3 regions of the Streptomyces sp. NPDC007872 genome follow, and region 1 is predicted to be linked to each of the others. Evidence: riboswitches for the same ligand, from Rfam matches in the RefSeq annotation. Region 1 holds a riboswitch; each other region holds the start of a gene.
What was found. Region 1 has a riboswitch for cyclic di-AMP ahead of ACFYNX_RS28170 (C40 family peptidase). Riboswitches for the same ligand answer to the same signal wherever they lie in the genome.
Positions count from the first base shown of each region.

Region 2: it holds a riboswitch for cyclic di-AMP, as region 1 does, so the genes downstream of both, ACFYNX_RS31950 (M23 family metallopeptidase) here and ACFYNX_RS28170 (C40 family peptidase) in region 1, are expected to answer to the same signal.
Region 3: it holds a riboswitch for cyclic di-AMP, as region 1 does, so the genes downstream of both, ACFYNX_RS24780 (peptidoglycan DD-metalloendopeptidase family protein) here and ACFYNX_RS28170 (C40 family peptidase) in region 1, are expected to answer to the same signal.

Region 1 is NZ_JBIAEA010000009.1:167,540-171,216, reverse strand. Features, by position in the region: gene ACFYNX_RS28180 (8-amino-7-oxononanoate synthase) at 1-979, shown strand, start outside; gene ACFYNX_RS28175 (ATP-binding protein) at 1,144-1,581, shown strand; gene ACFYNX_RS28170 (C40 family peptidase) at 1,686-2,162, opposite strand; cyclic di-AMP (ydaO/yuaA leader) riboswitch at 2,166-2,296, opposite strand; gene ACFYNX_RS28165 (hypothetical protein) at 2,697-2,993, opposite strand; gene ACFYNX_RS28160 (ATP-dependent Clp protease proteolytic subunit) at 3,001-3,624, opposite strand.
Region 2 is NZ_JBIAEA010000013.1:22,505-26,181, reverse strand. Features, by position in the region: gene ACFYNX_RS31955 (M16 family metallopeptidase) at 1-1,013, shown strand, start outside; cyclic di-AMP (ydaO/yuaA leader) riboswitch at 1,302-1,467, shown strand; gene ACFYNX_RS31950 (M23 family metallopeptidase) at 1,480-2,250, shown strand; gene ACFYNX_RS31945 (GntR family transcriptional regulator) at 2,463-3,146, shown strand; gene ACFYNX_RS31940 (HPr family phosphocarrier protein) at 3,313-3,594, opposite strand.
Region 3 is NZ_JBIAEA010000007.1:197,501-201,177, forward strand. Features, by position in the region: gene ACFYNX_RS24770 (STM4011 family radical SAM protein) at 1-184, shown strand, start outside; gene ACFYNX_RS24775 (SGNH/GDSL hydrolase family protein) at 162-965, opposite strand; gene ACFYNX_RS24780 (peptidoglycan DD-metalloendopeptidase family protein) at 1,127-2,077, opposite strand; cyclic di-AMP (ydaO/yuaA leader) riboswitch at 2,081-2,240, opposite strand; gene ACFYNX_RS24785 (tyrosine-protein phosphatase) at 2,641-3,462, shown strand; gene ACFYNX_RS24790 (DUF6126 family protein) at 3,481-3,630, opposite strand; gene ACFYNX_RS24795 (helix-turn-helix domain-containing protein) at 3,674-3,677, opposite strand, start outside.

The DNA.
Region 1 (3,677 bases):
CGGGGCGGCCCGGCGCTGGGGCGCCGGCGCCACCGGCTCCCGGCTCGTCACCGGCACCACCCTGCTCCACACCGACCTGGAGCGCGAACTCGCCGCCTTCTGCGGCTTCGAGGCGGCCCTCGTCTTCTCCTCCGGCTACGCCGCCAACCTCGCCGTGCTCACCGCGCTCGGCGGCCGGGACTCCCTGATCGTCTCGGACGCCGCCAACCACGCCTCCCTGGTGGACGGCTGCCGCCTGGCGCGCGCCGAGACCGCCGTCGTCCCGCACGCCGACCCCGAGGCCGTACGCAAGACGCTGGAGGCCCACCCCGGGCGCCGGGCCCTCGTCGTCAGCGACTCCGTCTTCTCCGTCGACGGCGACCGGGCCCCGCTCGCGGAACTCGCCGCCGCCTGCCGCGCGCACGGCGCCGGGCTCGTCGTGGACGACGCCCACGGCTTCGGCGTCCTCGGCGACGGCGGCCGGGGCGCGTCGCACGGCGCCGGGCTAGCGGGCGACGAGGACGTGGTCGCCACCCTGACCCTCTCCAAGTCCCTGGGCAGCCAGGGCGGCGCGGTCCTCGGCCCGGCCCGGGTCATCGAGCACCTGGTGAACGCCGCCCGCACCTTCATCTTCGACACCGGCCTCGCCCCGGCCGCCGTCGGCGGCGCCCTCGCGAGCCTGCGCCTGATCGCGGCCGAACCGGGGCTCGCCGGGCGGGTCCGCGCCGTCGCCACCGGCCTGTACGAGCGGCTGACCGCGGCCGGCCTGACGGCGGCCCGGCCCGACGCGGCCGTGGTCTCGGTCCGCGCCCCCTCCCCGGAGGCGGCGCTGCGCTGGGCGGCGGACTGCCGGGAACAGGGCCTGGCGGTCGGCTGCTTCCGGCCCCCGTCCGTCCCCGACGGCGTCTCGCGCCTGCGCCTCACGGCACGCGCCGACCTGACAGATGCGCAGATCGACCGCGCCGTGGAGACGGTCCTGCGGACCGCGCCCGCCGTCTGACGTACGGGCCGGGGGCGTTCACACGTCGTACGGTTCACCGCTTCGGGCGACAGACGGGCCCTTTCCCGGTGGAACCCGGTACGGCGCGGCAGCATCGGTGGGACTCTGACGCGCAGTGCGAGATCCGGGGCAGCGGCCCCGGCGGGAAAGGGACAGAGTTCGCCATGGCAGACCATCAGGAAGCATCCGTCACCCTGCCGAGCGAGCCCGCCTCGGTCCCCACCGCCCGGCGGTTCGTCGCGGAGGTCCTCACCGACTGGGGGCTCGACGAGTTCTCCGACCAGGCGGACGCGGTCCGTCTGGTCGTCTCGGAACTGGCCACCAACGCCGTCCTGCACACCTTCGGTCAGTCGCCCACCTTCACGGTGGACGTCCGCCTGGACCGCGGCGAGCAGCTCCACGTCGGCGTCACGGACAGCCATCCGCGCCGCCCCCGCCGCCTTCCGGCGGCGGTCCAGCAGGACAACGGGCGCGGCATGGTGATCATCCGCTCCCTGGCGGCGGAGTCCGGCGGTCGCCTCTCGGTGACCCCGACCGCGGACGGCGGCAAGACGGTCGGCATCGTCCTGCCGTGGAAGGCGGCCGCACCGGTGGGCTGTTAGGGCCCGTCCGGCGACCGGGACCCCCCGGGACGGCGGTTCGGGTGCGGCGGCGCCACCGCACCCCCCGGCGTCCTCCACGGCGCCCGGTCAGCGCCCGGGCGGGGTCACCGGACGCGTCCGTAGTAGACCTTCGAGGACCAGATCTTGTCGAGCTTCACCCAGGAGCCCGTCTTGGGCGAGTGCCAGATCTTGCCGCTCCCGGCGTAGATGCCCACGTGGTAGACCTTCCCGCCGGAGTGGAAGAAGACCAGGTCCCCCTTCTGCCTGCTGCCGGCCGTGATGTGCCGGGTCTTGTTGTACTGCTGCTGCGCGGTGCGGGGCAGCGACTTGCCCGCCTTCTTGTACGCGTAGAGCGTCAGGCCCGAGCAGTCGAACCGGGAGGGCCCCGCGGCCCCGTAGCGGTACGGCGCCCCCTTCTTGGAGGCGGCGATGCTCAGCGCCTTGTTCGCGTGTGAGGTCACCGCCTGGGCCTCCGGTGCCGTGCCCGGCGCGAGCAGCGTGCCGCCGACGGCGGCGAGGGTGAGAGCCGAGACGGCTCCGGCCCGGGACAGCAGGGACGGGACGTGCATCTGCGCAGTCATGCGCAACCCTTCGTCAGCCGCCTGTGAAGGATGACCTGTCGGGTTCGGGCAGGCGAAGATGCCCGGCCGCGGCTGCGGCTTCACCCCAAGGGCCGGCCCCGCTGCGGAAACAGCGCGTACGGCCCGTACTGCTCGGGTCCTCCACTCCTGCCGATCCAATCCTGTCGACCAGGCGTCCGGGACGGCGGCAGGACTCGGCGTCCGCCCGGACCGCCCCGCCTCGGATGGCGGGGGCTTGTCGTCGGCAGGGATCTTGCCCCACAGCTTGGTCGAAATCCGAGTGGAAACAGCGATATGTGAGAGTCCTCACGACTGATCCATTCGGGTGGACAGGATGCTTTCGTGATCGTCGGAGGTTTGGCCCACGGGCCCCGCACCAGCAAGGGAGCGCCCGATTCGGCCGGATGTGTACCCCCGGTGCGCAACTCGCCGGAGCCATATGTCGACTCGTCGACTCCATCGAACGGACGAGTGCTTCCGGTGCGGCTGTCGGCCGTCCGGCCCTCGACACGACATGCCGGAATGTCAACTCCGTCAGGCCCGGGGGAGCGTGACCCGGCCGGCCCGCCGCTCCCCGTCCAACACCCGCAGGGCGCGCGCCAGGGTGTCCGCGTGGACCTCGCTCTCGCCCCGCGCGTGCATGAGCGCCAGGGCCTCGCGCAGCTCCTCCGCACGCCCCACCAGGGCCTGAGCCGCCCTCAGGGCCCCATAGGTATGCGTACTTCTGGATGGGTTGATCCTCCCCAGGAGGTCGACGACCGCGAGGTACGCGTCGACCAGCTCGCCCTCGGCCCGCGTCAGGGCCGGCAGCGGCGGCAGCTCGGGAACCACGGCCCGCTCACCGTGCCGCGCCGCCGGCCGCGGCGCGCCGGCTCGTGATCACGTGGTCCACGAGCCCGTACTCGACGGCGGCCGGGGCGTCCAGGACCGTGAGGCGGTCGAGGTCGGCGTCGACCCGCTCGCTGCTCCGTCCGGTGTGCTCGGCGAGCAGTCCGGCCATCAGGGCGCGCCGGCGGAGCAGTTCGCGGGCCTGGATGGCCATGTCGCCCGGCCGGCCCCGCAAGGGCTCCTCCACGGCGGGCTGCCGGAGCGTGACCCGGGCGCCGGGGAGCATCGTGCGCTTGCCCGGCGTCCCGGCGGCGAGCAGGACGGCGGCGGTGGAGGCGGCCTGGCCCAGGCAGGTGGTGGCCACGTCGCAGGCGAGCGTCCGGATCGTGTCGTGGATCGCGGTCATGGAGGTGACGGAGCCGCCGGGGGAGTTGATGTAGAGCGCGACGTCCCGGTCGGGCGCCGCGTACTCCAGGTACAGGAGCTGGCTGATCACGTCGTTGGACGAGGTCTCGTCGATCCGGGTGCCGAGGAAGACGATCCGGGACTCCATCAGCTTCGCGTACAGATCGAGGGTCCGGGCCCCGAAGGCGGTCCGCTCCGTGAACTCGGGCAGGACGTGTCGAGCATCCATGGCGGTCGCCTCCATCTGTAAAAAATGTACAGGACGTACAGGCCGTAAGATGA
Region 2 (3,677 bases), on a different contig from region 1:
TGCTCGCCGAGGCCCTGATCGCCCCGGCGTTCCTGGACACCGAGGTCGAGCGCCTGGTGCGCAACCGCCTCGACGAGATCCCGCACGAGACGGCCAACCCGGCTCGGCGCGCCGCCAAGCAGCTCTCCAAGGAGCTGTTCCCGGCCGACTCCCGGATGTCCCGGCCGCGCCAGGGCACCGAGGAGACCGTCGCGGCGATCGACGCCGCCGCGGTCCGCGCCTTCTACGAGGCGCACGTGCGACCCGCCACGGCCACCGCCGTGGTCGTCGGCGACCTGACCGGCGTCGACCTGGAGAAGGTCCTCGCGGAGACGCTGGGCGCCTGGACCGGCGAGCCCGGTGAGGCGCTGCCGATGCCGCCGATCACCGCCGACGACACCGGCCGGGTCGTCGTCGTGGACCGCCCCGGCGCCGTCCAGACCCAGCTCCTCATCGGCCGGATCGGTCCCGACCGGCACGCCCGCGTCTGGCCGGCCCAGGTCCTCGGCACGTACTGCCTCGGCGGGACCCTGACCTCGCGTCTGGACCGGGTCCTGCGCGAGGAGAAGGGCTACACGTACGGCGTGCGGGCCTTCGGGCAGGTGCTCCGCTCGGACGCCGGGGGGAACGGCGCCGCGATGCTCGCCATCAGCGGCTCCGTCGACACCCCCAACACGGGCCCGGCCCTGGACGACCTGTGGAAGGTGCTGCGCACCCTGGCCGCCGAGGGGCTCACGGACGCCGAGCGGGAGACCGCCGTGCAGAACCTGGTGGGGGTGGCGCCGCTCAAGTACGAGACGGCCGCCTCCGTCGCCGGGACGCTCGCCGACCAGGTGGAGCAGCACCTCCCGGACGACTTCCAGGCCCAGTTGTACGCGCGCCTGGCCGAGACCGGCACCGTCGAGGCGACCGCGGCCGTGGTCAGCGCCTTCCCGGTGGACCGGCTCGTCACGGTCCTGGTGGGCGACGCGGCGCAGATCGCGGAGCCGGTGCGGGCGCTCGGCATCGGTGAAGTGACCGTCGTCACCGGCTGATCGGGCCCTGCCCGGCCGGCTCCACGGAGGACCCCGACGTGACGGATCGTCGGGGTCCTCCGCCCGTTCGCACGAGAGCCGCGCGAGAAGTCGTGCGAGAGCTGCGCGGGAAGCCGTACGCGAGTCGGACGGGAAGCATCCCTGTGAATTGTCCGTATTGGTAATAAGAGTGATCATCTGGCCTGTGGCATGCCTTACAAAAGGTCATGTTCGGTTGGTGATCGACTGGCGGTCCGCATAGCGTCGGTGCGGCTGTCCGCCAGTTGCACCCGCCGCACCCGCGGCACCGGACAGTCATCGCCGAGTCCCCGTCAGGCGCGAGCCTGGGGAGCCGGGGACCCACACACAGTCCCTGGGGTGAATCGGACGCCTTCGCCTCGCGCGGAGGGGCCCGTAGGAGACCTTCCTGCTCCGAACCCGTCAGCTAACCCGGTAGGCGAGAAGGAAGGAAAGGAACAACGTCTTCATGGCGTTCACCCGTGCCACCGGGAAGCATCGTGGTTCGAGCCGGATGGCGCGCCGCGGCGCGGGCATCGCGGGCGTGGCGACGCTCGCCACCACCGGCGTCATCGGAACCCTGGCCTCCCCGGCGCTCGCCGCCGACACGGACAACCGCTCCCCCGAGGACACCGGTCTCACCAAGGTGATCACCGAGGACTCCCTCGTCGACCGGCTCAACGCCCAGGCCGACGCCCAGGACCGGGAGGCCTTCGAGGCCGCCGCCCTGCAGAAGGCCCGGGCCGAGGCGAAGCGCAAGGCCGAGGCCCGCGCCAAGGAGATCCGCGAGGAGCGGGCCCGCGCCGCCCGCGAGGCCGAGCGCCGCCGCCTGAACTCCTTCCAGCTCCCCGTCTCCGGCTCGTACGTGTCCACCGGCTACCAGACCGGTGGCTCGCTCTGGTCCTCCGGCAGCCACTCCGGCGTCGACTTCCACGCCGCCTACGGCAGCCGGGTCGTCTCCGTCGGCTCCGGCACCGTCGTCGAGGCCGGCTGGGGCGGCGCGTACGGCAACAACATCGTCATCCGGATGCACGACGGCACGTACACCCAGTACGGTCACCTCTCGTCCATCGGGGTGTACGTCGGCCAGACCGTCGAGCCGGGCCAGCAGATCGGCATCTCGGGCTCGACCGGGAACTCGACCGGTCCGCACCTCCACTTCGAGGCGCGCACGGGCGTCGAGTACGGCTCCGACATCGACCCGGTCGCCTACCTCCGCGCCCGCGGCGTCACCGTCTGACCCACGCCGCCGCCCCCGGCCGCGGGGGTCCCGCGTCGCAAAAGCCCCGGCTCGTGCTGAGCCGGGGCTTTCGTCGTCCCCCCGTCGGCCAAAAGGTGGCCATGGATTCCATGGGGGCATCGGAAATTCCGGCGTACTGCAATAGAGTCGCGGATCAGGCGCAGAACAGGCGCCGCTCGAATTGACTCGCGCGACCAAGGCGGAGGTCGGACATGCGCATTCCCGCGCATTCGGTATGCACGGCGATCCGGGACGACATCGTCACCGGAGTCTTCGAGCGGGGCGGCCGGCTGACCGAGGAGCAGCTCGCCCGCCGGTACGGGGTCTCCCGCGTCCCGGTCCGCGAGGCGCTGCGCACCCTGGAGTCCGAGGGCTTCGTCCTCACCCGCCGCCACGCGGGCGCGCACGTCGCCGAGCCCACCGAGCAGGAGGCGGCCGACCTGCTCGACATGCGGGCGCTGCTCGAACCGCTGGGGGCCGCGCGGGCCGCCCAGCGGCGCACCGACGCCCACCTCAAGGTGCTGCGCGGCCTGGTCAGGCTGGGGCAGGAGCGGGCCAGGCGCGGCCAGGGCGAGGACCTGCGCTCCCTCGGCGGCTGGTTCCACGAGACGCTCGCACAGGCCTCCGGCAGCCCGCCGCTGACGGCGCTGCTCACCCAACTGCGGCACAAGATCGCCTGGATGTACGCCGTCGAGCAGCCCGAGCGGCCGGTGGAGGCCTGGGCCGAGCACGGCGCGATCGTGGACGCCGTGGCGCGCGGGGACGCCGAGCGGGCGAGGGCCCTCACCGCGCTGCACGCGGAGCGCTCGATGTCGCTGCACCGGCTCAAGAGGCCGGACCGGGGGCGTGTGAGGGTTTCGCAACACGTCGTCAACACGGCGAGTGCCCGGAATTAACACGCGCGCCGTATACAAAGAATAGAAATCCCACGGGGCTTTTCGTGCTGCCCGGAAACTTCGCGCCGCCCGAAATCGGGAGCGGCGGGGGAGCGGAAAAGAAAAAGGCCGCGGCCGCCGGAATTCCGGCGGCCGCGGCCTTTCGAAGTGCGGGAACCGCGAGGGGTCAAACGGTCTCGGGGAGCTCGTCCAGGCCCTCGGCGACCAGCTTCGCCAGACGGTCCAGGGCGGCCTCGGCGCCCTCGGCGTCCGACGCGAGCACGATCTCCTCGCCGCCCTGCGCGCCCAGGCCGAGCACCGCGAGCATGGAGGCGGCGTTCACGGGGGTGCCGTCGGACTTGGCGATCGTCACCGGAACGCCGGAAGCCGTGGCGGCACGGACGAAGATGGACGCGGGGCGGGCGTGCAGGCCCTCGGCCCAGCCGACGTTGACGCGGCGCTCAGCCATGGTGTTGCCCTTCAAGTCTCAAGCGGGTTGTCTAGACCAGTCTCTCACGCGATGCGAGGTGCTCACGCCGACCTCCGGCCCGG
Region 3 (3,677 bases), on a different contig from region 1:
GAACCTGTACGACGGTTCGTACCGTTCCGCCCTGCGCCCCCGCGCCTGCCCCCTCGCCGTCTGCGACTGCCACATCGGCTACGTCCACCTGGAGACGCTGCCGCTGTACGACGTGTTCGCGGGCGGGGTCCTGGAGCGGATCCCCGCCGCCGTACCGCCCGCTAGGCCCGCTGGAGGGGCATGAGGTCGGGGCGCTTGGCCTCGACGTGGTCCCCGGAGCTCTCGCCGCGCAGCCGGCGCCCGATCCAGGGCACGAGGTACTCCCGCGCCCACTGGATGTTGTCGCGGCGCACCTCGAGCGAGCCGCGCGGCGGGACCGGCGGCCACGCCTGGTCGGGATCGGCGGGCACCGGCAGGCCGAGGACCTGGGCGGCGCGCAGGGCGACCCGGGTGTGTCCCTCGGGCGAGAGGTGCAGCCGGTCGCCGTCCCAGGCCCGCCGGTCCTGGACGGACCTGAGCGACCACAGGTCGAGGACCGGGCAGTCGTAGCGGTCCGCGATGGCGCGGACGTGCGCGGTGTAGGTGGCGATCTTGCCGCGCAGGTGCCGGAGCACGGGCACGTCACGGGTGTCGAAGCCGGTGGTCACCATGACGGTCCCGACGGCGGAGGTCAGGTCGGCGACGGCGCGCTCGAAGCGCTCGGCCACGTCGTCCGGGTCGGTGCCGGGGCGGATGATGTCGTTGCCGCCCGCGCAGAAGGTCACCAGGTCGGGGGCGAGTTCCCTCGCCCGGGGGACCTGTTCCGCCACGATCTGGTCGAGGAGGCGCCCGCGTACGGCCAGGTTGGCGTAGCGGAAGGCCTCGTGCTCCGGCAGTTGGTCGGCGAGCAGGACCGCGAAGCGGTCCGCCCAGCCGACGTACGTCCCGTCGGGGCCGGGGTCTCCGACGCCCTCGGTGAAGCTGTCACCGATCGCCGCGTACGACCCGAATGCGTTCTTGTCTCTTGATCTCGAATCGTCTGCCACGGGGGCACATCCTTCCCTTTCGCGTGTGACCTACGCGACCGTAAGGAGGGGTTGACGGTGGGTGATATATGCCACCGATAAAGATTCGCCCAAGTCGGAATAGGCCGAAGGCCCGGAGCGCATGCGCCGGGCCTTCGGAAAAGGGTGTGTCCTTCGGGGCGTCAGAGGGAGACGCCGTGCTGGCGCAGGTAGGCCAGCGGGTCGATGTCCGAGCCGTAGCTCGGGGTGGTGCGGATCTCGAAGTGCAGGTGCGGGCCGGTGGAGTTGCCGGTGGAACCGGAGAGGCCGATCTGCTGCCCGCCGCTGACGCTCTGCCCGGCCGAGACCGAGAGGGAGGAGAGGTGGGCGTACTGCGAGTAGTTGCCGTCCTCGTGCTTGATGACGACCTCGTTGCCGTACGAGCCGCTCCAGCCGGCGGAGACGACCGTGCCGGCACCGACGGCGCGGACGGTGGTGCCGGAGGAGGCGATGAAGTCGACGCCGGTGTGGTAGCCGGAGGACCACATGGAGCCGGAGGCGTGGTACGGGGTGGAGAAGCCGGCGAGGGCGACCGGGGAGACCCAGCCGGTGGAGGAGGCGGTGGAGGCCGAGGAGCCGGTGGAGCTCTCCTCGGCCTCCGGGGCGGCGGGGCGGCCGCTGTCGCGGGAGGCGCGCGGGGCCTCGTCGCCGTTCTTGCCGGAGGCCTGGGCGCCGGTGGTGCTCTGGGGACCGGTGGGGGCGGAGCCCTTGGCGCCGATGGTGAGCTTCATGCCGGGCAGGATGAGGGAGGGGTCGGCGCCGATGGTCCGGCGGTTGTCCTCGTAGACCTTCTGCCAGCCGCCCTGGAGGTGGTGGTCGGCGGCGATCTTCGACAGGTAGTCGCCGGCGACGACGGAGTACGTCCGGGGGCCGGTCTCCGCGGCGGCCTTCGCGGGGGCGGCCTTCGCCGCGACGGCGTGCGCGGTGACGACGGACTGGACGGAGGCGGCGGCCGGGGCGGCCTGCTCGGCGGCGTGGGCCCCCGTGGCGCCGAGGAGCGGGAGGGCGACGACGGCGCCTCCCGTACCGGCGGCGGCGAATCCGCGGGTGAGGGGGTTGCTCTTGGGACGGCGGTGCTTACCCTTCGCGGGCATGGCGAATCCTCTCCGGCGCCTGCGAGGTGAGCTGTCGGGTTCGGACTGGAGATGTCCGGCCGCGCTCTCGCGCGGCTTCACCCCGAGCCGTCCTGCGTCGCGGGACCGGCGTACTTCCTGGGTCCCCCGCTCCTGCCACGCATGGGATGGGTGGAATTCCGGGCGGTGGCAGGATTCGGCGGTCCGTCCGGATTGAGCGTGACGCTAGACGAGCGGGGTCGGCGCGAACAAGCCGCTGTTTTGTCCCGGGATTCCGCCCTAGATCGTTCCCCCGGAATTCCGGTCACCCTCCGTGGAGGACGTTCCTCCGACTCCCTTTTCCCGCACGGAAATCGCGCCGGACCCCCGGCCACGATCCGTCACTTCTATGACGCTGCTCACGCGCCGAATCCCATCTCGCCTGTAAACAGGGCGCGTTATACCCAATAGGCCAATTCGGACAGATCACCCATTCCCGTCCGAGGGGGTGCGCCGCACCGCTCCCGTCTGGATGATTGCCCCAGGAACCGATCAGGAACCGACGTCGCGTCGGACATCCGCGCGCCAACCTTCCAGGAGCATCCGTGACGCAGCAGTTGCCGCAGGTCCCGCCCGTCGAAGCCGACGAGCCCGAGCTGACGGAGGTCCGCAACTTCCGGGACGTGGGCGGTCTGCCGACGACGGACGGGCGGGCGGTCCGTCCCGGCCGCCTCTTCCGCAGCGGCCACCTCGCCCACGCGACCGAGAGCGACGCCGCCTTCCTCGCCGGTCTCGGGCTGCACACGGTCTTCGACTTCCGCAACGAGGCCGACCGGCGGATCGAGGGCCCGGACGTCGAGCTGCCCGGGGTGCGGAACGTGAACATACCCCTCAACGACCCGGCCGACGGCAAGGAGTTCTGGCGGCTGGTGCGGGACGGCGAGACCGCGCAGTTGCGGGAGGTCCTCGGCGACGGGCAGGCCGCGGCCCGGATGTCCGATTCGTACTGCCGGATGGTGGTCGAGCGCACCGCCGAGCACAGCCGGATCCTGCACTCCATGGCCGAGGAGAGCGTCCCGGCCCTGATGCACTGCGCGGCGGGCAAGGACCGCGCCGGGCTCGCCGTCGCGATCACCCTGCTCGCCGTCGGGGTCGAGCGGGCGGCGATCGAGGCCGACTACGTGAAGTCGAACGAGCCGCACCGCCGCTACAAGGTGCGCCGCAGCTCCACCGCCCCGGACGCCATGGGGCCCGAGGTGATGGAGCTGCTGAGCCCGCTCTTCGACGCGCGGGCGGAGTACCTGCGGGCGGCCTTCGGGACGATCGAGACGACCTGGGGCTCGGTGGACGCCTACTTCTCCGAGGGCCTGGGGCTGTCCCCGGAGACCCGCGAGCGGCTGCGGGAGCGCCTGCTCACCGAGGCGTAGGGCCTGCCGGCCGGGGTCCTACTTCGCGCCCATCGCGAAGAGCAGGTAGAGGAAGCCGGCGAAGAGGTGACCGGCGATCAGGTAGGCGAAGAGGCGGAGCACCAGGCCCTTGGGGAACTTGCCTTCCCCGCGCTCCTCGCCGGTGACGGCCGCAGGCTTCTCGGACATGTCGGTCCTTTCCTGAAAAATGGTTACAGCGGCTTTGTGGCGGTCAG